DNA from 4 places in the Rhodococcus sp. C26F genome. Region 1 is predicted to be linked to each of the others. Evidence: riboswitches for the same ligand, from Rfam matches in the RefSeq annotation. Region 1 holds a riboswitch; each other region holds the start of a gene.

What was found. A riboswitch is a leader RNA that binds a small molecule or an ion and turns the genes downstream of it on or off. The one in region 1 is predicted to bind thiamine pyrophosphate.
Region 2: linked by a shared signal. The riboswitch ahead of thiO (glycine oxidase ThiO) and the one ahead of thiC (phosphomethylpyrimidine synthase ThiC) in region 1 are both predicted to bind thiamine pyrophosphate.
Region 3: linked by a shared signal. The riboswitch ahead of ACLBYD_RS04600 (ABC transporter substrate-binding protein) and the one ahead of thiC (phosphomethylpyrimidine synthase ThiC) in region 1 are both predicted to bind thiamine pyrophosphate.
Region 4: linked by a shared signal. The riboswitch ahead of ACLBYD_RS19590 (3-oxoacyl-ACP reductase) and the one ahead of thiC (phosphomethylpyrimidine synthase ThiC) in region 1 are both predicted to bind thiamine pyrophosphate.

What each region holds. Positions count from the first base shown of each region.
Region 1 covers NZ_JBKFBA010000022.1:8,619-15,751, forward strand. The annotation lists gene nthB (nitrile hydratase subunit beta) at 1-351, opposite strand, end outside; gene ACLBYD_RS19725 (substrate-binding protein) at 1,243-2,658, opposite strand; gene ACLBYD_RS19730 (ArsR/SmtB family transcription factor) at 2,674-3,012, opposite strand; TPP riboswitch at 3,155-3,264, shown strand; gene thiC (phosphomethylpyrimidine synthase ThiC) at 3,263-5,047, shown strand; gene ACLBYD_RS19740 (potassium channel family protein) at 5,163-6,041, opposite strand; gene ACLBYD_RS19745 (hypothetical protein) at 6,178-6,375, shown strand; gene ACLBYD_RS19750 (hypothetical protein) at 6,342-6,602, shown strand; gene ACLBYD_RS19755 (SDR family oxidoreductase) at 6,572-7,133, opposite strand, start outside.
Region 2 covers NZ_JBKFBA010000026.1:9,853-16,985, forward strand. The annotation lists gene ACLBYD_RS21360 (hypothetical protein) at 1-425, opposite strand, end outside; gene ACLBYD_RS21365 (NUDIX hydrolase) at 563-1,417, shown strand; gene thiE (thiamine phosphate synthase) at 1,453-2,142, opposite strand; TPP riboswitch at 2,169-2,281, shown strand; gene thiO (glycine oxidase ThiO) at 2,278-3,342, shown strand; gene thiS (sulfur carrier protein ThiS) at 3,339-3,551, shown strand; gene thiG (thiazole synthase) at 3,544-4,329, shown strand; gene ACLBYD_RS21390 (hypothetical protein) at 4,421-4,954, shown strand; gene ACLBYD_RS21395 (ABC transporter ATP-binding protein) at 5,023-5,952, shown strand; gene ACLBYD_RS21400 (ABC transporter permease) at 5,952-6,731, shown strand; gene ACLBYD_RS21405 (M20/M25/M40 family metallo-hydrolase) at 6,824-7,133, shown strand, end outside.
Region 3 covers NZ_JBKFBA010000002.1:310,141-317,273, forward strand. The annotation lists gene ACLBYD_RS04565 (protein kinase domain-containing protein) at 1-1,995, shown strand, start outside; gene ACLBYD_RS04570 (magnesium transporter CorA family protein) at 2,025-3,044, shown strand; gene ACLBYD_RS04575 (hypothetical protein) at 3,058-3,234, opposite strand; gene ACLBYD_RS04580 (CsbD family protein) at 3,354-3,551, shown strand; gene ACLBYD_RS04585 (hypothetical protein) at 3,610-3,804, opposite strand; gene ACLBYD_RS04590 (hypothetical protein) at 4,025-4,171, shown strand; gene ACLBYD_RS04595 (hypothetical protein) at 4,598-5,119, shown strand; TPP riboswitch at 5,579-5,675, shown strand; gene ACLBYD_RS04600 (ABC transporter substrate-binding protein) at 5,712-6,725, shown strand; gene ACLBYD_RS04605 (ABC transporter permease) at 6,703-7,133, shown strand, end outside.
Region 4 covers NZ_JBKFBA010000021.1:76,177-83,309, reverse strand. The annotation lists gene ACLBYD_RS19600 (phosphodiesterase) at 15-935, shown strand; gene ACLBYD_RS19595 (stealth family protein) at 932-2,428, opposite strand; TPP riboswitch at 2,691-2,782, shown strand; gene ACLBYD_RS19590 (3-oxoacyl-ACP reductase) at 2,837-3,601, shown strand; gene ACLBYD_RS19585 (LLM class flavin-dependent oxidoreductase) at 3,601-4,905, shown strand; gene ACLBYD_RS19580 (serine hydrolase domain-containing protein) at 5,012-6,292, opposite strand; gene ACLBYD_RS19575 (zinc-dependent alcohol dehydrogenase family protein) at 6,472-7,133, shown strand, end outside.

The sequences.
Region 1 (7,133 bases):
CGTCTCCACCAGTCGCGGATCCTGCCGCGTGGGGGTCGCTTCGTCCGGATGGTCCATGTAGTACTGGGTGCGGCGGTCGAGTTCGTCGGGATCGAAGATGCCTGCCTCGATGCCGTGGTGGATCATCGCGTGCATCCAGTGCTCGTAGTATTGCGAGGTCAGATAGTCGTGCGGGGGGATCTGCTCCATCGCGCCCCGGAACTGGTCGAGATTGAACGCGCCGGCCAGCGCCATGGCCGGAAACATTGTCAAAACCGACCGCTCCCAATCGGAATGGAAAACAGGTTCATCGGATTCGGGGTTGACCGGACCTAGGCCGGCGCGGCCCCCGAGGTCGTGGATTCCATCCATGAAATGCTCTCCTTGTGCCGTGAGTCACCAACCCTATGTGCCCCCATCTAATGCGTCAACACGTCATGACCTAATGACATGTAACTGTCTTGTTACCACCGGACTGGGTGATCCGCGCTGTGGGCTGTCCGGGCGTGGACGCGTCGGCGCGAGTCGCTCCAGAGAGAAAGTGCGCCTCCCGCCATCCGTCTGGAGGCGCGATCGTGACGACCGATCCGGTGTGCGGGTTGCGTACAGTAGAGTGCCGCACTCCCTGCGTCGGCAAAAGCGTTGTGGCAGTAATTCTTTGTTCCCGCATGTATCACACTGACGCGCTATGGACAGTCCGGCAACGGCTCGCTAATCTGAGTTCGATTGCCGCGCATTCACTCTGCCGTTCGACCTCGCTGACGGCAACAAATTCAACCACACTGCTGCTCGCTTCGGCGACAGGAAGGCGCTCGTCGATCCCCCGGACGGAGCTGTGAACCGTCTGCATTCGGAGCTATTCCATAAGATGCTGAACTGTGGCCAGATGCGCCGCAGTGAGACGTGCACAAAGGAAGATGGAGAATGAAGTCAGAGCCACCCCCGAGAGGGAAACGGATCTCACCGGGGCAGAAAGACTCGACCTCCGCATCCGGTCCCGATCCCACAGACGAGGATCTGGCAGCTGTCATCGTCGCCTTGACCGAGATCGACATCGCACCGAACAGTGATGACGTGGGGCCTGATCGCAGTCGGAAACAATTCTGACGACACCGATGTATGGACGACCCGGCAGGTGCACACGGTGGGCCCGGAGGTTGCGCATCCCCGGCGAAGAACCGAACGGTAGGCGAACGCAACCACGTCGAGGTGATCAAGACACATGCCCTGATCTTCGGTACCAGAAATCGTGGTTGCCCGAACTTATCCGAGGGCGGGATACAGTTCCGTGCCGGTCGCTTTCGTCAAATGCAGCTGCTGTCTGAGTCGGTCCTCGCTCAAAGTGACGGTACCCCGCGGTAGCTGAAACTCGCCGTGACGCATTCTCGCGGCGATCCGCTCGCTATCCTCGGCTTTCCGAGCCGCCTGCCACCATATGTGAACCGCCTCGAACACAGACTCGCTCAACGTCGACAGCGGCGGTGCCCAAGGACCGAATTCCGCCTGGTACCTCTTCAGAAGCGAGGCGTTGCCTTCCGTTTGTAATCTTTGGAAGTACCCCGAGACGGTGTAGAGGCCACGAGCCGCTTCGGCGCCGATGTACGTCAGCGTGGACTCTTCCAAGGCAGGCGCCAGAGTAATGCACTGATCCCGCAATCCCATTGCATAACATTGCCGTTCGAACGCAACAGCATCAGCTCCGACGAAGGTCGACAGTACGATGTCGGCACCCGATTTCTGGATCGATTCGATGATCGGGGCGAAGTCACGAGTTCCCAGAGACGCGAACTTTTCCCCGACGACTCGGGCGCCGTACCGAGGCAACAGTTGGCGAGCCAGGCCGTGTGTCGTGCGGGGCCAACAATAATCATCGCCGGCCAGAAACCATCGTCGCACCCCCTCCATCCGCATGAGCGGTTTCACGGCTGCTGCCAACTGGTCGTCCGGCCGCTCGCCGAGCTGGAGACGGAGACGATCGCCGCTCCCTCCTTCGTTCATGACCGGCTGTACCAGCAGCACGGGTGCATCGCTGAGCGCTTCGGCAACTGCAGTGTAGGTAGCCGATGTGGTGGCGACCAGGATGGTCCGGCAGCCTGCCTGGACGAGTCGTCGCGCTTCCCTGACGCCGGTCTGCGGGTCTGTGGCGTCATCGCCCACGATCAACTCGACTGGACGGCCGCGGATACCGCCCTCGGCATTGATTTCCTCCAGCGCCAGCATGGCGACGTTGTCGATTGCGGTGGCGAAAAGACTGCCGGGTCCGGATTTCGACGTCAACAAGCCCAAACGGGTATGGGAAGAGACGTTTCGAGAGGTAGGGAACCCTCGACGCCGCATCAACCATTCCAATCCGGGCTGGTCGAGCTCGGCGACGAGCCGAACTCTCGTGCCACCATTTGCGGCTTCGAAACGGAGTTTGATACGCCCTCGCCAAGGCTGGTCGTGCACGATTTCAAGGTACGCATGCGGACGTGCGGCAGCAATGCGCCCAAGGATTTCGACCGGATCTGCTCCGGAACCGCTGAGGTGGACCGCCATACGCACAGCGGCGCCGGGTTCGACCCGATCGCATACCGCGCCGAACAGCCATCCCGCCTCCGCGTCTGCTCCGAAAAGGCTGTAGGCCACCGAGGGCAGGGATGCGGTCCACTCTTCCGCGTGCAGTACGAGCTGGGTCACCGTGTTCCCTGGAAGCTACGCACGTCGCAAGGTTGTGTCGGTGACAGCGGTGCGGTCTGCGGCCTCGACGGCATCTGCCAGCGCTCCTCGGAACAATTCCTGCAACATTGCGATGACGTCCCGAGCGGGACCGGCCGGGTCGATCGAGTAGAAGCGGAAGCGGCCGGCCTTACGTTCGGTGACCAATCCCGCGTGCCGCAGGATTCGAAGGTGGTTCGAGACCCCGGTACGTCCCACGCTGTCGATCTGTTCGACCAGTTCGTTGACACTGCACTCGTCGCGCTCTGCCAGCACAGTGAGAATGGCTCGCCGTACAGGGTCGGCGAGGGCATCGAAGGCCAGCTGTGCGGACAAGGTCCCGATCTCCTCGAGTCAGCAGTCAATGACATATAGAAGAGTACCCCCCTTGTAGCTCGTACAGGATGGGCCGACCTCGCGGCACTCGGACGGCAGGGCAGCTACATCTGCAGCGGGAGAAGCCGGGTGTTAGGGTCGGTGCCGTCCCCACGGGAGCCCTATTGCAGGGGCTGAGATCGGGCTGAGGCAGCCTGCGACCGTCGAACCTGCCCGGGTAATGCCGGCGAAGGAAGTAGGAACGATTCCGATGAGTGCATCCGATTCCCATGCCCTGAGCTATGTCCACGACGAGGAACACGACCTGCGTGTGCCCGTCACGGAGATCCGTTTGGATGACTCTCCCGACGGGGTGCCGAATCCGCCGCTGCGGGTCTACCGCACTGCAGGTCCCGGTAGCGACCCGCTGGCCGGGCTCCCGCCGACGCGCGCCGACTGGATTGCTGCTCGCGGCGACGTCGAGCACTACCCGGCGCGAGAACGGGATCTGCTCGACGATGGCCGCTCGGCGGTGCGGCGTGGAGAGGCGTCCCGGGAGTGGAAGGGGCCCCGACCTGTCCCGGTGCGAGCGAAGACAGGCCGGACGGTCACGCAGATGCACTATGCCCGGGCGGGGATCATTACCCAGGAAATGCGGTTCGTGGCGCTGCGGGAGAACTGCGACGTGGAATTGGTGCGCTCGGAGGTGGCGGCGGGTCGGGCGATCATCCCGGCCAACGTCAACCATCCCGAGTCCGAGCCGATGATCATCGGCAAGTCCTTCCTGGTGAAGATCAATGCCAACATCGGTAACTCAGCGGTGACCAGCTCCATCGTCGACGAAGTCGACAAGATGCGCTGGGCCACCCGTTGGGGCGCGGACACGGTGATGGACCTGTCCACCGGCGAAGATATCCACACCACCCGAGAGTGGATCATCCGTAACTCCCCGGTGCCGATCGGCACGGTGCCGATCTATCAGGCCCTGGAGAAGGTCGCCGGACAGGCCGACGCACTGACATGGGAGATCTTTCGCGACACCGTGATCGAGCAGTGTGAGCAGGGCGTGGACTACATGACCATCCACGCCGGAGTGCTGCTGCGCTACGTACCGCTCACGGCCGAGCGGCTCACCGGCATCGTCTCCCGAGGTGGTTCGATCATGGCCGGCTGGTGTCTCGCCCATCACGAGGAGAATTTTCTCTACACCCACTTCGACGAACTGTGCGAGATCTTCGCCCGCTACGACGTCGCATTCTCCCTTGGAGACGGGCTGCGACCCGGGTCGATCGCCGACGCCGACGACGCCGCGCAGTACGCCGAGCTGGACACCCTTGCCGAACTGACCACCCGTGCCTGGGCTCACGACGTTCAGGTGATGGTCGAAGGCCCTGGCCACATCCCGATCCATCGGGTGCGGGAAAATGTGGAGCGTCAGCAGAAGTTATGTCATGGAGCGCCTTTCTACACCTTGGGGCCGCTGGTGACCGACATTGCTCCGGGCTACGACCACATCACCTCCGCGATCGGAGCTACCGAGATCGCCCGCCATGGCACCGCGATGCTGTGTTACGTCACCCCGAAGGAGCATCTGGGACTGCCGAATCGGGACGACGTGAAGACCGGGGTCATCACGTACAAGATCGCTGCTCATGCCGCCGACATCGCCAAGGGCCATCCCGGTGCCGTCGAGCGCGACGACGCGTTGTCGAAGGCGCGTTTCGAGTTTCGGTGGCGGGATCAGTTCGCTCTGTCGCTGGATCCGGATACGGCCGAGCAGTTCCATGACGAGACGCTTCCGGCTGAACCGGCCAAGACTGCGCACTTCTGCTCGATGTGTGGGCCGAAGTTCTGCTCGATGCGCATCTCCCAAGACATCCGGACCAGGTTCGGTGAGGCCGCCGACCAGGCCGCCGTCGCCGGGATGCAGCATATGTCCGACCGGTTCCGGGCCGCCGGCAGCACGGTGTACCTGGATGCGCCCACCGTTCCGGGTCTCAGGGATGTGGTGGGGCATAAGTCGATTGGAGCCGAAACGGGCGGTATGCCCACGTGAGGAGGCGGGTGAGTTCCGGATGTTGGTGGCGGTCACGGCGCGACGGAGAAAATTGGCCCAGGGCTGCATGACTTGGCAATCGTCAAGGCTATTGCCTATCCGGTCCGGATTGGTGTCACGTTGATGTGTGCTGCCTCGACGGCGTTTGTCGGAGTCGTACCTCAAACGAGGGGTGGTGAGCGTCTGTTCCGGTGATATGGGGGCAATGGTGTCGTGCGGAGAGGACGAACTGTTCGAAGGACCCGTCGAGCTCGAGGTAGATCCTGTCGTTTGCAACTACCACGCGGTGGGCATCGAGACCGAGCAACCGTCCGACGACAAAGGTTGCGCTCAAGGTTGCGACGTTTCTGGTAATCCCTAGCGGTACAAGGGATCCGGTGTCGGTGAGGGCTTCGTGTTCGCCGGCTCTGAGGACGAGTCTGGCGTCGGGGTGTACACCGTGGGCTGCTACGGACACGGCGATGTTGTCACGGTCGTCAGAACCCACAGCAGCAAGGCATCGGGCTCGGTCGAGGCGGGCGCGTTCGAGGAGGGTTCTGTCGGTACCGTGCCCGACGATGGTAGGAATATTCAGTGCTCGGGCCAGGCGAAGATTGCGAGCTCGATCATCGCGTTCGATGGCGACGACGGGGATACCGAGCTTGCGAAGTTCGAGGCATAACCGGAGACCGACCTGTCCCAATCCGACGACGATGACGTGGTTGCGGCGGGGAAGAACCCGCTGACCGATCAAGCCGATGAGACTGGCTCCGAGCAGACGTTCGATTATCCCGGCGGTGAACATGGCGGTGAACACGATCGCCGCCAACATCGCCACGGCCGCGAACACGTCATAGGCGTGGTCGCCGTGTGAGGCCGGTGCGGGACCGACGGTCGCGACGACCTGGACTGCTTCCTTGAGGGACTCGACCCAGTGGTGACCCTTGCCGACAGTGAGCCATATCCAATCGATCAGAAGTATGGCGAGCAGTCCGGTAAGGCCGGTGAGCAGCATGCGGGTTCCGGCATCGTGGGATCGCAGGGTGCCTACGGAGTGGACGAATCGGCGGCGAATTCTGCTGGTACGGCTGTGGGGTAGAGGCCGCCAGGTCGGCTGGTCGCCGTGGGTGGGGTGCCGGAGGACGTGTGCGATGCCGTGGGGTGCGGTGTACGCCGCGTCGATCGTGGCAGCGATGCACGGGCCGGCCAGGGACGGTGTCGCGAGGTCTGCGGGGGAGGTGACCTGGCAGTGGGGAATCAGTCGGATGAGCTGGTTGGCGATGGTGCGGTCGAAGACGGTCACGACCATCGGCACGTGGGGACTGATGTGGGCGATGGCGAGGGCATAACGGACGGCGACCGCGTCGTCGTGGGTGACGACGGCGACCCCGGCCGGGTCGTGCTGGGGTATCTGCAGAAGTTCCGGGTCGTCGGGTGCATCGAGGTGGAGAACATCGAAGTGGCGTTGGGTGAGCGAGGCACACACGAGCCGGGCAACATTCGACGCCCCGATGACAACGAATGGGGACATCGGGCCGACGCCGGTCACCGCGCAGGTGCAGGGAACGAGGTGTAGGCAGTGAAGATGCCACCGGAGCCGATATCGGATGCTGGGTCGATCAGCTCCGGTAGCACCGCCTCGAGGCGTATCGGGGCAGCAGCGGCGACACCTGTCTCCCGAACCGGGGTGGGTACCAGACGGACGTTGTTGATCCGTAAGAGGTTGCTGCCGAGTTCACGTCCGGCGGCGAGAGCGAATGATTCGATTGCGCCGTCCATGGAGTCGCGTGCCGGTCCTCGATCGGTGTCGGTGATTCTGCGGAGCGTGTCCAGGCCGGTGACGGTGACGATCGATCCGATGCCACCGGTGCGGTGGAGGGATACTGCAGCACGTCTGGTCGTGTGGAACAACAACGCCATGTGGTCGTAGGTGAACCGGCCCCAGTCGGCGGGACGGATCCTGCTCAGCGAGTGGCATGCGGTCTCCGGGCCGGGTAGCCAGGCGGTGTGCACAAGCGCGTCGATGCCGCCGTGCCGTCGCTCGAGGTGGGTGAACATGTTGTCGACGTCGGATTCGAGGGTCAGATCGGCCGCGACCGAGTGAACG
Region 2 (7,133 bases), on a different contig from region 1:
TCGCGGTCGGCGTCGGTCAGACCGGTCGAAGCGATGACGAGATATTCCGCAGCCTCGTTGGTGGCCCGGATGTAGCGACTGCGCACCGCTTCCGGTTCGAGTCCTCCCGAGATGAAGCCCGTCACGGCGGCGGCGTCGGCCACCGAGAGCGCGCTGTAGAGATTCTGGGCCGCGCTGGCGAGCGGCTCGATGGACGTGAGGAGACGATCGTGGGTGGCCTGCCTGCCGGACACCATCGTTGCGGAGACCGCTGCCGAGGCGACGAGCAGCACGGTGAGCACCACCCCGAGGACCACCAACCGGACCGGCGTGGATCGGAGCAGGGCACGAGCGTCGTCGAACCGGGCGTCCGGAGTGTCCGTATCGGCGTCGTCGCGAATGTGGCTCTCGACAGGAGCGAAGGGAGGGGTGATCCGTACGTCCACCGGGCACTCCCTTCCTCGTGTCGAGCGGTCTGAGGGGAGCATATAAGCAGCCCGGCGGTATTGTTGCCGTCCACGGACGGCGGGGATCCGGTACCGGGCACAGGTCCGGACGAGGGCGGATCGGAGAGGCGGACGCAATGCGTGGAGACGGCGACGGCTGGGCGGTCGGACCGGACGGTGAGAAACGCTGGGGACGACACGGCGCCGCAGGTCTGCTGCTGCGCGCTCCGCTCGCGGACGGTCGCCCCGCGGTTCTCCTGCAGCACCGGGCGGCATGGTCGCACCAGGGTGGCACCTGGGCGCTTCCCGGTGGAGCGCGCGACTCGCATGAGAGCACCGTCGACGCCGCCGTGCGGGAGGCCCACGAGGAGGCCGGCATCGATGTCGCGGCCGTGACGGTGCGCGCCGAACGTGTCACCTCCGGTCTCGCGGGCGGATGGACCTACACCACCGTCGTCGCCGACGCCACCGAAACGCTCGTGACCAGCCTCAACCAGGAGAGCACCGAACTGCGCTGGGTGCCCGAACCGGAGGTCGAGGCGATGCCGCTGCACAGCGGCTTCGCCGAGGCGTGGCCGTCGCTGCGCACCTCACCGGTACGCATGCTGCTCGACACCGCGAACGTGCTCGGAGCGAGCGGCCCCACCGGATGGTGGCGCGACCGCCCCGGCGCGACGAGCGCCCTGCTCGCCGACCTCGCCGCGGTCCTTCCCCGCACGGTCGAATTTCCCGACGGGACGTTCGGCTGGGTCCCCTGCGTCGAAGCGGTCCTCGAAGGGCATGCCCGCGACGCGACGATCGACGACGTCCGGATCCCGGTGCACAGCGCGGACGGCAGCGGCGACGACGAACTGACCCGGCTGGCCTCCACCGCGACGGCCGTGGTCGACCCTGGGGTGACGGTCGTGGTCACCGCGGATCGCGGCCTGCGCGCGCGGTTGCCCGAGGGCACGATCGCGATGTCGCCCTCGGCCGTGCTGGGCTGGCTGTAACGCCTCAGGCCGGCAGCGCAGCCTTCAGCCGCCTTTCAGGCCGGCAGCGCGGCCTCGAGTGCTGCGGCGGCTGCCCGCGGATCGGAGGCCTTCGTGATCGCCCGGACCACCGCGACCCGCGTGGCACCGGCGTCGAGCACCTCGGGGAGCCGCTCGAGATCGATGCCGCCGATCGCGAACCACGGCCGTGCCGGCTGCGACTGCGCGACCTCGCGCGTCACCTCCAGCCCCGCCGCGGTCCGTCCCGGCTTGGTCGGGGTGTCCCACACCGGCCCGGACGCGAAGTAGTCGACGCCCTCCTCGATGTCGGCGAGCGCAGCCTGCGCGCGGCTCGACGTCGAGCGGCCGATGACGATCTCGTCGCCGAGGATCTGCCGCGCGTGCCGCACCGGCAGATCGCCCTGACCGAGATGCAGGATGTCGGCGCCCGCCGCGAGCGCGATGTCGGCGCGGTCGTTCACGGCCAGGAGCGCACCGTGGCGTGCACACGCCTCGCCGATGATCTCGAGGGCGGCGAGTTCCTCGCGTGCCTCGAGGCGTCCGAACTTCTTCTCGCCGGCCGAGTCCTTGTCGCGCAACTGGACGATGTCGACCCCACCGGCGAGGGCCTCCTCGACGAACCGTGCGAGGTCGCCGGTGTCCCGGCGAGCGTCGGTGCACAGGTACAACCGGGCGGTCGCGAGGCGGCCGCGCGGGTCGGGATGGTTGCCGCGATAGGTGGTCACGACCAAGACGGTAGCCTCTAGGCAGAAAGTGACGACACGGGAGTCCCGAGGTTCGCGGGGCTGAGAGGGGGCCTGCCGGCCCCGACCGTTATGACCTGACCCGGATCATGCCGGCGCAGGGAGTGAGGTGGACCAATGGCAACTGTGGCCGTCGTGGGTGGCGGAGTGATCGGGCTGTCGATCGCATGGCGCGCGGCCCGCTCGGGGCACATCGTGACCGTGCACGACCCGAATCCCGGCAGTGGCGCCTCGTGGGTGGCCGGCGGGATGCTGGCCCCGCTGTCCGAGGGCTGGCCCGGTGAGGACCACGTGCTGTCCCTGGGTGGGGCCTCGCTCGACCGCTGGCCCGGATTCGCGGATGCACTGCGCGCGGAGACCGGCGTCGACGTGTTCACCGCCGAGGCGTCGCTGACCGTCGCGCTCGACGCGGCGGACGCGGCCGACTTGCGGACCGTCGCCGAATGGGTCGGGGAGCGGGGGCACGAGATGCGTCTGCTCTCCCGTGCGGAGATCCGGGAGTTCGAACCGTCGCTCGGGCCGAAGGTGCGTCTCGGACTGCTTGCACCCACCGAGTCGTCGGTCGACAACCGCACGCTCGTCGACGCCCTGCGCGTCGCGGCCACCGCGGCCGGGGTGCGTTTCTCCGACGCCGCCGTCCACGATCTCGCCGACCTTCCCGACGATCAGGTGGTGCTCGCCGCCGGCTCGGCGTCGGCGCGACTGTGGCCGGGCCTTCCGGTCCGTCCGGTCAAGGGCGAGATCCTGCGCCTGCGGGTGCGGCCGGGCGCGACCCCGCCGCCGCAGCGCACCGTGCGCGCGAGTGTCCACGGACGCCCCGCCTATCTGGTGCCCCGCCACGACGGCCTCGTCGTGGGCGCCACACAGTACGAGGCGTCCGACACACAGGTCACGGTGGCCGGGGTGCGCGATCTGATCGCCGACGCCGAGAAGATCTTCCCTGCGCTCGGCGAGTACGAACTGTTCGAGGCGAGCGCGGGCCTGCGCCCGATGACCCCCGACAACCTGCCGCTGATCGGCCGGCTCTCCGATCGTGTCGTCGCCGCGACCGGCCACGGCCGCAACGGTGTGCTGCTCACGCCGCTCACCGTCGACGCGGTGCTCGCCGAACTCGGTGGGCGGTCGCTGGCCGACGCGCAATACGCCTGTCCTGGACGAATTACGGAAGCGAGTGTGGGATGACGAACGTGTCCGTGGGCATCACCGTCAACGGTGAGGACAAGTACTACGACGCGGCCCCGACCGTGTCACAACTGCTGAACGAGCTCGGCCTGCCCGAGAAGGGCATCGCGGTCGCCGTCGACGGTGTCGTGTGCCCGCGCGGCCGCTGGTCGGAGCCGGTCACGCGCGGAGCGAGCATCGAGATCCTCACGGCGGTCCAGGGTGGCTGACACACACGATCCCGGCGCCGACCTGCCGCAGCTGACCATCGCCGGCCGCACCTTCGGGTCGCGGCTGATCACCGGCACCGGTGGCGCGGCGAACCTGGCCGTGCTCGAGGAGGCACTCGTCGCGTCGGGCACCGAACTGACCACCGTCGCGATGCGCCGCGTCGACGCAGCCTCCGGAACCGGTGTCCTCGACCTGCTGCGCCGTCTCGGCATCGAACCGCTGCCGAACACCGCCGGGTGCCGCGGCGCGAAGGAAGCCGTGCTGACCGCGCAGCTCGGTCGGGAGGCGCTGGAGACCGACTGGGTGAAACTCGAGGTCATCGCCGACGAACGGACGCTGCTGCCCGACGCCATCGAACTCGTCTCCGCGGCCGAACAACTCGTCGACGACGGCTTCGTCGTCCTGCCGTACACGACCGACGATCCCGTCCTCGCGCGACGCCTCGAGGACGTCGGTTGTGCCGCGGTGATGCCGCTCGGCTCGCCGATCGGGACCGGCCTCGGCATCTCGAACCCGCACCACATCGAGATGATCGTCGAGGCCGCGGGTGTGCCGGTGATCCTCGACGCGGGAATCGGAACCGCCTCCGACGCGGCGCTCGCGATGGAACTCGGTTGCGACGCCGTGCTGCTCGCGACCGCCGTCACCCGCGCGAAGGATCCGGCGCTGATGGCGTCGGCGATGCGTCACGCCGTCGAAGCGGGATTCCGTGCCCGGCACGCCGGCCGGATCCCGAAACGCTTCTGGGCCCAGGCATCTTCGCCGATGGAGCCGTGACCGGTACGGGAAACCCCTGAGCACCTTGGTGTTCAGGGGTTTTCCGATTATCACGCGACGGGATACCGATCGGTCTGTACGATCCCCGGGCATGACAATTGCACACAGAATTCTCGCTGCCGCCGCTGCCGGGCTCATGGGCACTGCCGTCGCCGTCGCGGCGCCGGGTGTCGCGGGCGCCCAGGAACCGTGTCAGATGGGCTGGTCGAACACCGGACCGAGGTCGTGCGCGACGACGGAGTTGTCCACGCCACCCGTGCTGACATTGGGCGACGGCATCTGCGCCGGCATCGTGCGCGCCGGTGGAACCGCCTTCGACGGCCCGCTCTACGAGTACTCCTCGGCGCCGGGTGCCACCCACGGGATCGAACTGCGGATCACGCAGGGCTACTCGCTTCTCGGCGAGTGGACGCCGAGCATCCTGAACTGCGACGTCACCGTCGCTTTCGACTGGCACAACCTCGACACCGGTGCCCGCGGTACGGAGACCCGCTTCGTGCCGGCCTTCCACACGAGCACCCGGCCGTTGTTCATGCACGTGTTCCCCGGACCCGGCCGCGTCGCCCTGACGATGCGTACCGAGCGACCGAGCATCCCGGTCACCACCGAGGTCTTCGTCCCCTGACGCACCGCGTGCGGCTCCGGGGAGTGTGATCGGATGCGCTCGCCGGAGCCGCACGTAGGGTGGTGCGCATGATCGAAGTGACCGGCTTGACCAAGACCTTCGGGTCCACGACCGCGGTCGACGACCTGACGTTCACGGTCCGTCCCGGCATCGTCACCGGCTTCCTCGGCCCCAACGGCGCGGGGAAGTCCACCACGATGCGCATGATCCTGGGGCTGGACCGGCCGACCTCGGGAACCGCACTGATCGAAGGGAAGCCGTACAGCGAGCTGACACGGCCGCTCACCACCGTCGGGGCGTTGCTCGACGCGAAGTGGGTGCATCCCAACCGGTCGGCGCGGTCGCATCTCGCCTGGCTGGCCGCGTCGAACGGTCTGCCCGCCTCGCGTGTCGACGAGGTTCTGCGCCAGGTGGGTCTGACGGAGGTCGCGGGCAAGCGCGCCGGCGGCTTCTCGCTCGGCATGTCGCAGCGACTCGGTCTCGCCGCCGCACTGCTCGGCAACCCGCGCGTGCTGCTGTTCGACGAACCGGTCAACGGCCTCGACCCCGAGGGCATCGTGTGGATCCGGCGGTTCATGCAGGCGCTCGCCGCGGAAGGCCGCACGGTGCTCGTGTCCAGCCACCTGCTCTCGGAGATGGCGCAGACCGCCGAACACCTCATCGTCATCGGCCGTGGACGGCTCATCGCCGACACCTCGGTGAAGGCGTTCGTCGACCGCGCGTCCGACTCGTTCGTCGTCGTGCGCAGCCCGCAACTCGACGAGCTGCGCACCGCGCTCACCGAACGCGGGCACACCGTGCGGGAGGACGACGGTGCCCTGCACGTCTCGGGCGCTCCGGCGGCGGAGATCGGCGAACTCGCCGCGACCCGGTCGATCGTGCTGCACGAACTCGCGGGACGCAACGCGTCGCTCGAGGAAGCGTTCATGAAACTCACCGGTGGCGAGGTCGAATACCACGGATCCGGAGTCGACGACGTCATGAAGGGTGGACTGTGATGAGTACGGCGCTCGACACACTGCGGGCCGAACGGATCAAGCTCACGTCGGTGCAGTCACCGCTGTGGTGCACCGTCGTCATCGTCGCCCTCGGCCTGGGTCTGGCCGCGATCCTCGGGTCGGTCTCCCGCGCGTCGGCCGGGATGGACGACGAACTGGGACGGTTCTATCCGACCGTGGACGTCGCGGTCAGCGGCGTCACCGGCTTCGGCGTGCTGGTGCTCATGATCCTCGCGGCACTGTCGGTCACCAGCGAATACCGTTTCGGGGTCATCCGCACGACCTTCCAGGCCACCCCGAACCGCACCCTGCTCCTGACGATGAAGGCCCTGCTCATCGGTGTGCTGGGCGCGGTGCTGACACTCGCGGTCTCGTTCGGTGCCTTCTACCTCGCGAAGGCACTGGCCGGGCCCGACGCAGGTCGCGAACTCGTCCTCAGCGGCGACACGGCGTGGCGCGCGATCTACGGCACCGCGATCTACGCGTTCCTGTGCGTCTTCCTCGCGATCGGTGTGGGCACGCTGCTGCGGCAGTCGGCCGGCACGATCGCGCTGCTGATGCTGTGGCCGCTGCTGCTCGAGTCGTTGTTCGCGCTGTTCGGTTCGGTGGGCCGCGAGATCCAGCCGTTCCTGCCGTTCGCGAACGCGAACAACTTCCTGGGTATCGGGCAGGGAATCGAATTCCACTGGGGTCCATGGGGATCGCTCGTGTACTTCGCGGCCTTCTCGTTCCTGGTGTTCGCGGCCTCACTCGTGGTGGTCAACCGCCGCGACGCCTGAGGTACTACCTCGACACGCCGCAGGTTCTGCCTCCGCACACTGCGCCGCACGGTTTCCCCGTGCGGCGCAGTGCTTTTTTGTACGCTCGGTCGATGGCGCGGGCGCAGACGAGATACGGCATGCGGGGAGCGGCGCTGATCGCCGCCGGTGTACTGCTGACGGCGGGATGCTCGGAGGCGGAGGTGGAGGCGCCGCCCGTCGACCCGACGGCGCTCGCCGACGCCGTGCAGCTCGATGCCGTCATGACGCACCTGACGGAACTCGAACGGATCGCCGGCGAGAACCAGGGAAACCGTTCGCTCGGGACCCCCGGCTACGACGCGAGCGTCGACTACGTCGCCGGAGCCCTGCGCGACGCCGGATTCGACGTGCAGACACCGGAGTTCGACACGACCCTGTTCG
Region 3 (7,133 bases), on a different contig from region 1:
AGTCGCAACCGGTCGGGTCTCCCCTTGAGTCGCATGCGTGTTCGAGATGAGTTGATCGAAATCGACTCGGAATCACTGCGTTTCGACGTGGATGAATCCGATTCGTTCCTTCGTGGCGTAGGCGGTCTCGACTTGACCCCCGAAGACGTGCAGGACCTGAACAGGACTACCGAGGGCTGGGTCGGAGCACTGCAACTCGCATCGTTGTCGTTGCGTGACAGTGACGATCCGTCATGGATGATCGAGAATATTACCGGTCGTCATCACGCGATCGGAGAGTTCCTCGCCGACAACGTGCTGTCCACGCTCGAACCGCGGATGTACGAGTTCCTGCTGTCGACGTGCATCACCGAATCCGTCAGCGGCAGCCTCGCCGCAGCGTTGACCGGAGATCCGCGCAGCCAAGCGATCCTCGAGGAGGCAGAGGAACGCGATCTGTTCCTCCGACATGTCGACGACGAACGCGTCTGGTTCCGATATCACCACATGTTCCTGGACTTCCTGCGGCGGCGTCTCGAACGTGACCATCCCGAGAAGGTCGCAGAATTGCACCTCACGGCCGCGGACTGGTTCGCCCGGCGTCACATCCTGCCCGAGGCCGTCGATCACGCACTCAAGGCCGGCGACAGCGACTTCGCGGTCGGTCTACTCGCCTCCGACGGTATGCACATGATGGAGCACGGTCACATCGCTCCCCTTCTCGCGCTGATCGACAGGCTGCCCCCGCATGCCGTCGCACGCGAACCGCGGTTGTTGCTCACCCAGGCGTGGGCGAACGGAGCCCTGCAGCGACTGAGTCGCTCGCGCAGCACACTCGCCACCGTGCGTGAACTCTTGGAACAGGGCGTCACCTCCGGGCAGGATCCCTACGCACTGAGCCTCGAGGCCGATGCGGTCGAAGCCGCCATCCTCATGAACTCCGACCGGATCGAGGGTATCGATGCACTCGTCACCCCGTGCCTCGAACATCCGTCGGCCGTGCACCCGTGGGTCGTCTCGGCCGCCGCGGACTTCGCATCCTATGCCGACATCTTCCGTTTCGACTTCGATTCGGCGGTGCGCCGGCAAGAATGGGCAGCCCCTTACCACCGCGAGACCCGAGGCCCTTTCGCTGCGATTTACGGACAGTGCCTGTGCGGTATCGCCGTCAACGAACAACTCGACGTCGAGGGAGCGGAGAAGTACTTCCGCACGGCATTGCGACGGGCGCGCCGCAACGGCGGCATCCACACCCATTCGGGCCGGCTCGCCGCCGCGATGCTTGGGGAACTGCTCTACGAACAGGGACGGACCGGTGAAGCCGAGACGCTGCTCGACGAAAGCAACCTTCTCGGAATAGACGGTGGTGCAACAGATTTCATGATCGCCCGTTTCGCGACCGCGGCGCGCCTGAAGATGGTCCACGGGGATCGGGAATCAGCCACGAAACTACTGGACGAGGGACTGCGCGCAGCAGCGATCAACAACCTACCCCGGTTACGGGCGCGGCTGGAGAACGAGCGGATACGACTGGGATTGGGTGCAATCCCAAGGCCCACACGGATGATGCCCGATTCCGACCGTCCGAACCCGGACGGCACGGTGGAGATCACTCTCCAATTCGAGGACGCCACCGCCATCCGCCTGCTCTGCGAGAGCGACGAAGCCGGTGCCGCGGAACACGCAGTGGAGTGGGCGCAGCTGTGGGTACGCCGCACCGAGGGGCTGCGTCCCCGCGCCCACCTCCAGGCCACACGGCTCCTCGTCAGCTGTCTGCACGCCGCCGGGCGCATGGAGGAGGCCGAACGCACGCTCGCGTGGGTGGCCGCAGAGTGCGCGTCACGCGGGATGGTGTGTTATCTCGTGGACGGTGGCGCGCGGACGACTCGCGCCCTCGAGGCGCTCCACCGACGGATGCAGGAGGATCGGTGGCCGGACGACTGGGCACGGGTCGACGCGCAGTTCCTCGAACGCGCAGCACGACTCGCCGAGGACGAGAATCGTCCCGTGGTGTGAAACCCCTCGGATTCGGGGACACTGCCGAGGTGACGGACCGAAACGACAGACCTATCCGGACCCGGCGATGGACCGACGGGAAGCTTGTCGACGAGGGCTTCCCCCTCTCCGCGGTGTCGGATCATCTCGCCGACGCCGACGCCCTCGTGTGGGTGGACCTGTGGAATCCCGAGCACGCGGACCTGCTCGAACTCGCCGAGGAATGGAGCCTCGACCCGTATGCGGTCGAGGATTCGCTCGCGCAGGGAGAACGGACCAAGGCCACCCGCTACGCCACGCACACCTTCCTCACCGTCTACGCGACACACCTCTATCCGGATTCCGAGGACGAGGATCAGGCTCACGAGTCCCGGTTGCACACCACCCGGATCTCCGCGTTCGTCCTGCCCAGGGGCGTCGTGACGGTACGTCGCGGCAGCCCGTTCGACATCGACGAAGTGGTGCGCCGGTGGGACGAGAACTCGGACCTGCTGCAGTACGGGCCCGGGGCGCTGGTGCACGGCCTGCTCGACACGGTCGTGGACGGACAGTTCGAGACCATTCAGGAACTCGACGACGCCGCGGAGGACCTCGAGGACTGCCTCTTCGAGGATCAGGCGTCCACTCGGTACATCCAGCGTCGTGTCTACCGTCTCCGCAAGGAACTCGTGCAACTTCGGCGAGTGGTGCTGCCGATGCGCGAAATCATCAACGCGGTCATGCGCACCCGCGCCGAGAACAACCGCCATCCCGAACTCGACAGCTCGTACAACGACCTGTACGACCACGTGATGCGCGCGACCGAGTGGACGGAGTCGCTCCGCGAGATGGTGAACACCGTCTTCGAGACGAACCTGTCGCTGCAGGACGCCCGCCTGAACATCGTGATGAAGAAACTGACGGGATGGGCCGCGATCATCGCGGTCCCCACCGCCGTGACCGGTTGGTACGGCATGAACGTGCCCTATCCCGGCTTCGGCGAGTGGTGGGGCATGCTCACCGGAGTCGCGATCATCGTGGTGTCGGCGATCGTGCTGTACGTGCTGTTCAAGAAGCGGGACTGGTTGTGATTCTTCGCCGCGCTCAGAGGAGGACGACGAGCAGCACGACGATCACGACGACCACCGCGACGGCGGCGATCACCGCCCCGGCGGATCGACGGCGCTGCACGGGACCGTCGCGGACGAGTTCGGGGTCGGCGTCCGGGGCGTCACCGATCGGTTCGTCGCCCTCGGGCCCGGGGTTGGTGGGATGCGACATCGATCTCCTCCTGGCTGTCTGTTGTCGAAGTCTGACACGGACGAGTACGCCGTGTTCGGTTTCGCTCGGTTCGGGTCGGGTACTCCGTAGGGGCAACGTTCGATGACAGAGGAGGACCCATGGCCGATTTCGTCGACAAGGCAAAGCACAAGGCAGAAGAAGCAGGCGGCAAGATCAAGGAGAACACCGGTCAGGCGACCGGTGATCGTGATCTCGAAGCCGAGGGTCGCGGCGACCAGACCTCCAGCGGGTTGAAGCAGGCCGGCGACAAGATCTCGGATGCCGCAGAGCACGTCAAGGACGCTTTCAAGAAGTAGTCACGAACTGCGCGGTGCCGGTAGTTTCGACTACCGGCACCGCGCGTGTCTGTGGGTCCTACTTCGAGGTGCCCTCGGTGTCGTCGAAGAAGTGCCAGGTACCGTCCTGTTCGTTCTGTGCCTCCATGCGCCAGCCGAGTTCGCTGTTGTCGGCGCGCTGGTCGACGAACCAGGCGTGCGCGTCGTCCGCGCTCTCGATTTCCTTGGTGTCCACGACGTTCCCGGTCGGGTCGATCACTCTGTAGGTAGCCATGCCGAGTGTCTTCCCACGCGACTCGCCGATCAAACGTCGGGCGAACCTTCTGGTGTAGGGTGGGGTCATCGTTCGGCTCGCATACGATGAGCAACCTCGCACCTCGGTGCCCGAAGGTTCCGAACCGGACGTGAGAGTTCCCCGCCGCGTGTACCGCGGCCCCTCTTCTTCGCACTGCCCCACGGCCGGGGTCTACCCGGCCGCACCCGAAAGGACGGCCATGAGCCAGAACAAAGAATTCGACAATCCCCTCTTCCTCGCGCCCACCACTCCGGAAGCCGACGCCGAGATCGAACCCGTCACGGCTGTCGCCGAGGTCAGCGGCCCGCACGACTACACCTCGATCTTCTCCGCCCGCGGCGCCTGATCCCGCCTCATCCGGCCGCGAAGTCGGCCAGTGCCTGCGACGCCTGCGGGTCGCCGACGCCAGATCGAACGGAAGCTTCGGTGGGAAGTACCACTCGGTGAAATCCAGGGGTGGCTCCGACGGATTCCGCGCCAGCTCCGCGATCGACGTCACCTCGCTCCCCCGATCGGTGTACCACGCTTCGTCGGGTGACGACGCCGTGCCCACCTCGTCGTAGTCGAGCCACCGGTAGACGACTCCCGGATCGGTGAAGACCTCCGGTGACGCCTTGGGTGCGTCACCGAACAGCCCCCCGAGCACCTCCGGAGTGCTGGGAACGGGAAACAGCTTGTCGTGCACGGGCGCACCGGTGATGAACCCCGACGCTCGCCTGCAGGAATCCCAGTGGTTGCGAATTGTCGTCGAGGATCGCCCAGCACCGCCTCGGTGGTCGCGTTCAACGTCCGCACGTCCGGGTCGCCGGTCGCGAACATCGCGCAATCCCTCGACAACAGTGTCCGCAGCGTCGAGTCGACGTTCGGGTTGTCGGGCATCCGCGGGATGATTCCGTCGGTGCCGTCCGGGGCGAGTCGCGCCGCGAGTCCGGTGAGTGCGAGCAGATTCGTCGCCTCGGGATTGACGACCGCGGGAAGTGCCGGCACCGGGGGCGCCGTCGAGATCGATCCGGACAGCGCATCGAACGGTGCCGGCGTCGTCGGTGGTGACGGAAACTCCGCCGAAATCCCATTCCGCGAAATTGCCGGTGATGAAACTGCCGAGAGAATGTCCGCCGCACAACACTTTCCGCTTCCGCAGGGCCGGGCCGGGCCGGGAAGTTCGTGGCGCAACAGCTCGCACTGGTCGCGCAGCGTCTGTTCGAGTCCGGCGCGCGAGAGCCACGCGACGTCGGTGACGGTCGCGTGGCCGGCGAATCGCCGCCCATCGATCTCGGCGCCGTGGAAGGAGTAGTCGGTCGCCGTGTCGAGCGACCCCGTCCGCAGTGCCGCCTGCACACCTGTGTGGTCTTCGAGGCAGTTCGATCGTCGGTCCAGTGCCCAGAACTCGATGTGGCAACCGCGAGCGGCGGCAGTGAGGACGGTGTTGCGTGCGACGCTCTCGAGCGCACCCGCTCCCTCGAGGATCCCGGGTTGGGCGACGAGCACCCGGTCGGCGTCGGCCGAACTCTCCGGGCCGTCCGCCGATTGCCACCGCAGATACGCCAACCGGTCGCACGTGGCCGGTCTTCGGTCCCGCCTCGAGCGACAGGGGTTCGGATTCACGGAAACAGCAGAAGGAAGGGACCTTCGACTCTTCCGCTACGGGTGAAACGTGAGGGTAATGCCGCGACCTGGGCATTTATGTAACTTCGTGTCACGCGTTCGTTCTGCCGCCGTCCCGGGGGTGCCTGGAAGCCGCAGTGCTAGGGTCGCCAGTGACACGGGGTGCTCCGCACGAGCGGGGCTGAGAACACACCCGTCGAACCTCATCAGGTAATGCTGACGAAGGGATGTCCCGACATGGCCATGCTTGTCCACACGCCGTTCCGTTCCCGATCCGCGCAGTGAACGCGCGGCGATCTCTCGCCGGACTGCTCACCCTCGTCGCCGCGCTCACCGCGGTCGTCGGGTGCTCGTCCGGTTCCGAGAGCGACACCATCCGATTCGCGCTGGACTGGACGCCCAACACCAATCACACCGGGCTGTACGTGGCGCAGCAGGAGGGCCTGTTCGCCGATGCAGGGCTCGACGTCGAGATCCTGCCGTACAACAACGCGACGCCCGACACCCTCGTCGACGCCGGGAGCGCCGAGTTCGGAATCTCGACGCATGCCACCTCGACCATCGCCAGGGCATCCGGGTCCCGGACCCTCGCGGTCCTCGCACCCCTGCAGCACTGGGCGACGGGGATCGCCGTCCGGGGCGACAACCCCGACATCACGCGGCCGGCGGAACTCGACGGCAAGACCTTCGCGGGCTTCGCGAACCCCGGCGAGGACGAGATGCTCGCCGAGGTGATCCGCAACGACGGTGGTCGCGGGGAGTTCGAGGAGGTGACGCTCGGGACGTCATCGTACGAGGCCGTCTACTCGTCGACCGCCGACTTCACCGTGTCGTACCTGGCGTGGGAGGGTCTCGAGGCCGAGCGCCGCGGCCTGCCCATGCGGTACTTCCGCTTCACGGACTACGGCTTCCCCGACGCGTACGCGATCGTCGTCGATGGCAACGAGGACTGGATGACGGAGAACCCGGAGCAGGCACGCGCTTTCGTGCAGGCGCTGCACCAGGGTTACCGGATCGCCGCCGACGACCCCGATCGTGGAGCCCGGGCCCTGATCGAGGCGAATCCCGGGGCCTTCCCCGACGAGGAACTCGTCTACGAGAGCCAGCGCCTGCTCGCCGCCGACTACATGCGCGACGCCTCCGGTGCCGTCGGAGTCCTCGACGCCGGGAAATGGTCGGGCTACGCCCGATTCCTCTACGAGAACGGCCTGCTGTCCGGACCCGATGGCAGCCCGTTGACGACCGAGCCGGACTGGTCGACCTATGTCACCGATGACTACCTCGAAGACCGATAGCACCGGCCGCGCACGTCGACTCCTTCCCGCCCTGCTCGTCGCCGGGGCGCTGGTCGCGATCTGGCAGTCGTACGTCGTGGTGAGCGGTATCCGTCCGCAGGTGTTGCCGTCCCCCGCACGCGTTCTCACGCAAGGGTGGACACATCGGGTCGACATCGCCGGGCACGCCTGGTCCACCCTTCAGGTCACCCTCGTCGGTTTCGCCGTGTCGCTGGCACTCGCGTGGGTGCTCGCCATCGCCGTGGACTTCTCGCCGTGGTTGCGGCGGGCCTTCGTGCCGTTGTTCGTGGTGTCGCAGACCCTGCCGATCATCGCGATCGCGCCCTTGATGATCATCTGGTTCGGATTCGGACTGCTGCCGAAGATCCTCGTCATCGCGCTCGTGACGTTCTTCCCCGTCGCGATCGG
Region 4 (7,133 bases), on a different contig from region 1:
GGAAGTGAGAGATCATGGGCAGTTCTCCAGCCCCTGAGCGAATAGCCGAATATCCCAGACCTTCGCACACCCTCCTTCATCTCACCGATACACACCTCGTCGGTGGAGACGAACTCCTCTACGGCACCGTCGACGCCGACACCCGCCTCGGGCTGATTCTCGAGGACATCCGTGCGTCGCAGGTCCGTCCCGATGCCCTGGTGTTCACCGGCGACCTCGCCGACCGCGGCCAGCCCGACGCCTACCGCAAGCTCCGCGGTCTCGTCGAACCGCTGGCAGCAGCGCTCGGTGCCGACATCGTCTGGGCCATGGGTAATCACGACGACCGCGCGACCTTCCGTGAGGAACTCCTCGACGAAGATCCCGTGGGTGCACCCATCGACGAAGTCCACATGGTCGGCGGACTGCGGATCATCACGCTCGACACCTCGGTTCCGGGCCATCACCACGGCGAGGTCTCCGCCGAGCAGCTCGCCTGGCTGGCCGACGAACTCTCGACACCCGTCCCGTTCGGTACCGTTCTCGCACTGCATCATCCACCCGTGCCGAGCGTGTTCGACATGGCCGTCCTCGTCGAACTGCGCGACCAAGCGGGCCTCGCCGAAGTACTGCGTGGCACCGATGTGCGCGCCATCCTCGGCGGTCACCTGCACTACTCGACCTCGGCCACGTTCGCCGGCATCCCGGTCTCGGTCGCCTCGTCGACCTGCTACACCCAGGACCTGAACGTCCCGGTCGGCTCGCAGCGCGGACACGACGGCGCGCAGGGCTTCAACCTCGTGCACGTCTATCCCGACACGATCGTGCACTCCGTGGTGCCCAGCGGAAGCTACGCCACCGCCGGGCAACCCCACACGGCCGACGACGCGGCGCGGCGCCTGGCCGAAGCCGGCATTCGCATCCCCGAGAACCCCGACCTCACCGTTCGCGTCTAGCCGACGTCCGGTCCGCCCGGGTAGTCGGTCTCCCAGGGCGCAGGAATCGGGTAGTACCGCTCCAGGAACTGCGTGACCTTCGCGGTGCGCAGCTCCAGGTCTACCTCGGGCGTGCTGCCGTCGTTCAGGCAGAACAGGTCGAGATTGCGGCGCGCCAGGATCGTGTCCAGATGTCGCAGACCGGACTTCACGGTGGTGTCGACGTACTCCACCTTCGCCGTGGTCTGCTGCACCGCGCGGCCGGTCAGCAGCGTGTAGTAGTGGTAGAAGGAGTTCGTCACCGAGATGTTGTCGGCCGCCCGGAACGGGCTCGCCGCCGTCGCAGCGAACTCGTCCGCGAACTCGCGCTCCATCTCCGCCATGATCGACCTGCGCAACGGGACCGGTGTGTGCTCGAGGTGCCGAGTGATGGTGACCCCGAAGCGATCCTGCAGGAGCTTGCGGTTCATTCGGGCGGAGTTCTCGAATCCGCTGCGTGACGCGTTGTTTCGTCCGAGGCCGATCCGCACGTCACACTCGATGAACTTGCCGACGCCCCCGCCGGAGAAGAACAGGCTCGGGCTCACCCGGCGACCGAAGAACATGTCGTCGTTCGAGTACAGGAAGTGCTCGGACAGTCCCGGGATGTGATGCAGCTGCGACTCGACCGCCATCGAGTTGTAGGTGGGCAGCGCCGACGGATCGGTGAAGAACTCCTCGCTCCGCACGAAGGTCACGCGCGGATCGTCGGCGAGCCACGCCGGTCGCGGCGAGTCGGTGGCGACGAAGATCCGCCGCACCCACGGCGCGTACATGTGGACCGAACGCAGGGCGTACTTCAGTTCGTTGATCTGCCGATAGCGCGCCGGCGAGTCGTCACCTTCGCCGACGACATAGTTCTGCATCAGCTTCGCGCGCTTGGCCTGGAACGACTTCGACGACCCGTCGACCCACGAGAACACGAGGTCGATCTCGAACGGGATGTCGCCGGGATGGCGGTCGAACATGCCTTCGATCGTGGGCCACAACTGTCCGTACCGCTCGACCGTCGTCCGGCGCATCTCGTCGCGCAGGGCGATCGTGCGGGTGAGAGCGTTCGGACGAGGCATGATCACCTCGTCGTCGGTGTAGGTCCACAGCTCGATGTCCACACCGTTCGAGGCGCCGTACCGCAACCCGCTGGTCAGCTCGACCCGCGGGCGGAACAGCCGGAACACCCGGTCCTTCCTGTCGCGCGAGAGCCGACCGTCCGCCACCGGGACGGGACGCCGCTTCGAACCGACGGCCTTCGAGTAGAAGGGCTCGTCGGCACACCCCTCGACGAGAGCGGCGCGCAGCCGCTTCCGGTCGGCGCGGTCGATCGCGAGGATCGGACGGTCGCTGTCGTCGCGCACGAGCAGGTAGTCGATGTGCGCCCGGTCGAGCACGCGGCGCAGGAACAGCACGTCCTCGATCCGAGCCTCGTCGGGCGTGGTGGTGGTGATCGGGATGGCGTAGCGATCCTCGAACCACACCACTTCCTCGTGCCTCGCGGGGCCGCGGACGGTGGCGCGGCCGAGCGGCGGAGCGTCTCCGACCTGCTGGGAAACGGAGACGTAGGGAGCGTTGTGGGGGGCCGGCGTGTGCGTCGGAATCTCCTTTCACGAGTCGGGACAGGAATGGCCCATTTTAACGCCGATCTGAGCTAAGTTCCCGCGTCGGCGATGTGACGATCCGGTGAAGCCCGCCGCGGGCGGCTCTCGAAGCGGCGAAACCGCGCGGTGTAGCCTGTCCGCAGGACTCGACACGGGGTGCCGGAAACGGCTGAGAAAACACCCGTCGAACCTGATCTCGATAATGCGAGCGAAGGGATGCCGAGCCGGCGACAGGCCACAGGTCTGTCGCCCTCACGCACCCTTCCCCACACAGGGAAGGCACAGAAGATGTCATTGCAGAACCAGGTCGTCCTCGTCACCGGCGCCGGTCGCGGACTCGGCCACTCCATCGCACAGGCGTTCGCCGACGAAGGAGCCGCCGTCGTCCTCGACTACCGGCGCAGCGGCGAGAGCGCCCACGAACTGGCCGACAAGATCGGACCCGAACGAGCGGTCGCGCTTCAGGCCGACGTCACCGACCGCGCCGACGTCGAGTCGCTGTTCACCCGGGCCCGCGAGCACTTCGGACGACCCGTCACCACCGTCGTCAACAACGCCCTGCCCGACTTCTCGTTCAACGGCGACGCCCGGCCCAAGGCCGACGAGATCGGATACGACCGGTTCGGCGCCCAGTTCGACGGCGTCATCGGCGGCGCGGTCAACGTCATCCAGGCAGCGCTGCCGGGCATGCGGGAAGCCGGCGGCGGCAGCATCGTCAACATCGGTACCAACCTGTTCCAGCACCCCGTCGTCCCGTACCACGACTACACCGCCGCGAAGGCCGCGCTCCTGTCGCTGACCCGCACCTTCGCCGCCGACCTCGGCCCCGACGGGATCCGCGTCAACATGGTCTCCGGTGGTCTGCTGCGCACGACCGACGCCTCGTCGGCGACCCCCGAAGCGGTGTTCGATCTCATCGCGTCGTCGACGCCGCTGCGGAAGGTCACCACGCCCGAGGACTTCGCGGCCGCGGTGCTGTTCTTCGCCTCCGACTGGTCGCGGGCCGTCACCGGACAGAACCTGGTGGTCGACGGGGGACTGGTGATGAACTGATGGCCGGACCACGCACTCTCCACCTCAACGCCTTCCTCTACGGCGTCGGGCACCACTCGTCGGCGTGGCGGCATCCCGACTCCGCGGCCGAACGCATCGGCGACATCACGTATTTCGAGGAACTCGCCCGCACCGCCGAACGGGGTTGCCTCGACGCGGTGTTCTTCGCCGACGGTCACAGCGTCAACCCGAAGTACACGGCGGGCACCACGTGGTTCCTCGAACCGCTCACCGCGCTGTCGGCGATGGCGCGCGCGACCGAGCACATCGGTCTCGTCACCACCGTCTCCGCGAGTTTCTTCACGCCCTTCCACGCCGCGCGGATGCTCGCCTCGCTCGACCACATCAGCGGGGGACGGGCGGGTGCGAACATCGTCACCTCGATGTTCGACGAGGAAGCGCGGAACCACGGATTCGACTCCCTGCCGCCGCACGCCGAACGGTACGCGCGGGCCGAGGAATTCATCGAGGTGCTCTGTGCGCTGTGGGATTCCTGGGACGACGGCGGTGTCCTCGTCGACCGGTCGGGTGGCAGGTTCCTCGACTCCGACGCGATCCGTCCGATCCATCACCGAGGCAAGCACTTCCGCGTCGACGGTCCGTTGACCGTGCCCCGGTGCCCGCAGGGGCGTCCGGTGCTGTTCCAGGCGGGAGCGTCGGAGACCGGACGCAACCTGGCGGCCCGCCACGCCGAGGCCGTCTACTCCGTCGCGTGGGACATGACCGCCGCGCTCGAGTACGCCACCGACCTGCGCGCGCGGATCGCCGCGGCCGACAGGGATGCCGGTACGGTCGCCATCCTGCCCGGACTCGTCACCTACGTCGGCCGCACCGAGGAGGAGGCGTGGGCGAAGAAGGCGGAACTCGATGCGCTCCTCGACGTCGATGCCGCCATCACCCAGCTCGGCGTCTTCACCGGTCAGGACTACACCGGCCACGACCTCGACGCGCCGGTCGCCGACCTGCCACCCATCGAGGAGTTCAGCGGGCCGCAGGGTCGCTACGCGACGGTGCAGCGCATCATCGAGACCCGCCGTCCCACCCTGCGCGAACTGCTCGGCTACCTCGCCGCGGGTGGTGGTCACGCGACGATGATCGGTACTCCCGAGACCGTCGCCGACAGCATCGAGGAATGGTTCACCGCGGGCGCCTGCGACGGCTTCAACCTGATGTGTCCCGCCTATCCGGATTCGCTCGACGACTTCGTCGAGCTCGTCGTCCCGGAACTGCAGCGTCGTGGCCTGTTCCGGACCGAATATCCCGGCTCGACCCTGCGCGACTTGCTCGGTCTGAAGGCGCTGTAGCGGAGAAGAGCGCGAATCGGTCATCGGAGCGGGTTGTAGCGCGCGCCGATGACCGTTTCGCGCTCCTGAGCGGCCCGACGCGCCTGCCACCGGCGGGCCGGTACGATCAGCCTCCCGGCGCCGGCGCGGGAGTGCTTTCCTCCGCTCCGGGAGCGCGTGCCGGATCGCCCGGCGGTTGATAGCTCGAGCCGTAGAAGATCGGCAGGATGCCCTTGACGAGGGTCAGCGCCGAACCTTCACCCGACGGCACCGTCGACAGGTTCGTGGCGATGACGATCGTCAGGTCGGTCTTCGGGTCGTGTCCCATGAAGGTCATGAAGCCGGGAAGCTGACCGTCGTGCCCGAGCAGGGGACCGAACTGCGCCATGCCGAGTCCGTATCCGGCGGTTCCCCCGCCCACCGACTGCACGCTGTCGAGCCGGGTCTTCTGCATCTGCTCATCGAGCAGACCGCCGCCGACCAGTGCCTTCACATAGGTGGTCATGTCGTCGACGGTGGAGATCGCAGCGCCCGCGGTCCACGTCCACGACGGGTTGTCGTCTGTCACGTCGTTCGGCTTCAACGTTCCTGCGACCGCGGCGGCCTGCTCGTCCTCCGGCAGCGCGAAGGTGTCGATTGTGGAGACGTTGGTGCCGAACATGTAGCCCTGCGGATGCGGATCGGGAATGGAGGAATCATCGTTCGCCGGGAACGAGGTGTCCGCCAATCCGAGCGGGACGAAGATGCGCTCGTCGAACGCCTCCGCGATCCGCATGCCCGTCAGTTCTTCCACGACGAGCCCGAGCAGCACCGTATTCGTGTTGCTGTATTCGAACTGTTCCCCGGGCGGGAAGTTCACGGGCTGGGCGAACGCGATCGCGAGCAACTCCTCCGGCGTCCACGCCTTCTCGGGTTCGCGGTCCAGGGTCGCGTTGAACTCTGGGTCGAAGCTGTAGCTGTACAGGCCGCTCCGCATGTCGGCGAGCTGCGCAATGGTGATCGTGTCGCCGTTCGGGACACCCTCGACGTACTTCGATATCGGGTCGTCGAGCGACAGGCGACCTTCCTCGACCAACTGCAGGACGGCGGTGACCGTCATCGTCTTCGTGTTGCTGCCGATGCGGAAATGGTCGTCGGCGGAGATCGGGTCGTCGGCATCGATGGTGGAGGTGCCGAACGTGCCGGTCCAATCACCGCGGTCGGGGGAGCTGATCTGGACCACCGCGCCGGGAATGGCGTTGTCGCGCATCAACTGCTCGACGGTCGATTCCAGCTCGGCCACGTACTCGGGCTGAGCTTGATCGGAAGAGGTCGGCGACGGTGTGGATTCGGGCTCGGTGGTATCGGAACTGCACGCCGAAGCGGTCAGTACGGCCACCGTCAGGAGCGACGCTGCGAGTGTCTTCATCAATCGTCTGCTTTCGGGATCGGTGGTCCCCGAAAGAACAGGGGACTCTGTGATGGTGTCACGAATTCGGACATTTCCCGCTGTCGAGGTGAATTTTTCACCCCTTCCGAACGATTCCGATCGCAGTGTCCCCCGTGTCATCCTGGATCGGGGCCGATTTCGTGTTCGGAGGTCGAATCATGAAGGCACTGGTGTTCCACGGACCGGGGAAGCGATCGTGGGAGGACGTTCCCGACGCGACGATCCAGGACAGTACCGATGCCGTGGTGCGGGTCGACGCGGTCACCATCTGCGGCACCGACCTGCACATCCTCGGAGGTGACGTACCCGAGGTGACCGACGGACGGATCCTCGGTCACGAGGCCGTCGGAACGGTGGTCGAAGTGGGCGACGGAGTGCAGACACTCGCGCCCGGCGACCGCGTGCTCGTCTCGTGTGTCACCGCGTGCGGCACGTGCCGGTTCTGCCGCGAGAGCCGCTACGGGCAATGCCTCGGAGGAGGCGGCTGGATCCTCGGGCACCTGATCGACGGCACCCAGGCCGAACTGGTCCGAGTTCCGTACGCCGATAATTCGACCCATCGGATTCCCGACGGCGTGAGCGACGAACAGATGCTCATGCTCGCCGACATCCTGCCCACCTCCTACGAGGTCGGTGTTCTCAACGGCCGTCTCCGACCGGCGGACGTCGTCGTCATCATCGGAGCCGGTCCTATCGGGCTCGCCGCCATCCTCGCCGCACGACTGTTCAGTCCGAGCCGCATCGTCGCCGTCGACCTCGCCGACAGCCGCCTCGAAGCGGCGAAGGAATTCGGGGCGAACGTCGTGGTCAACAGCGGTCG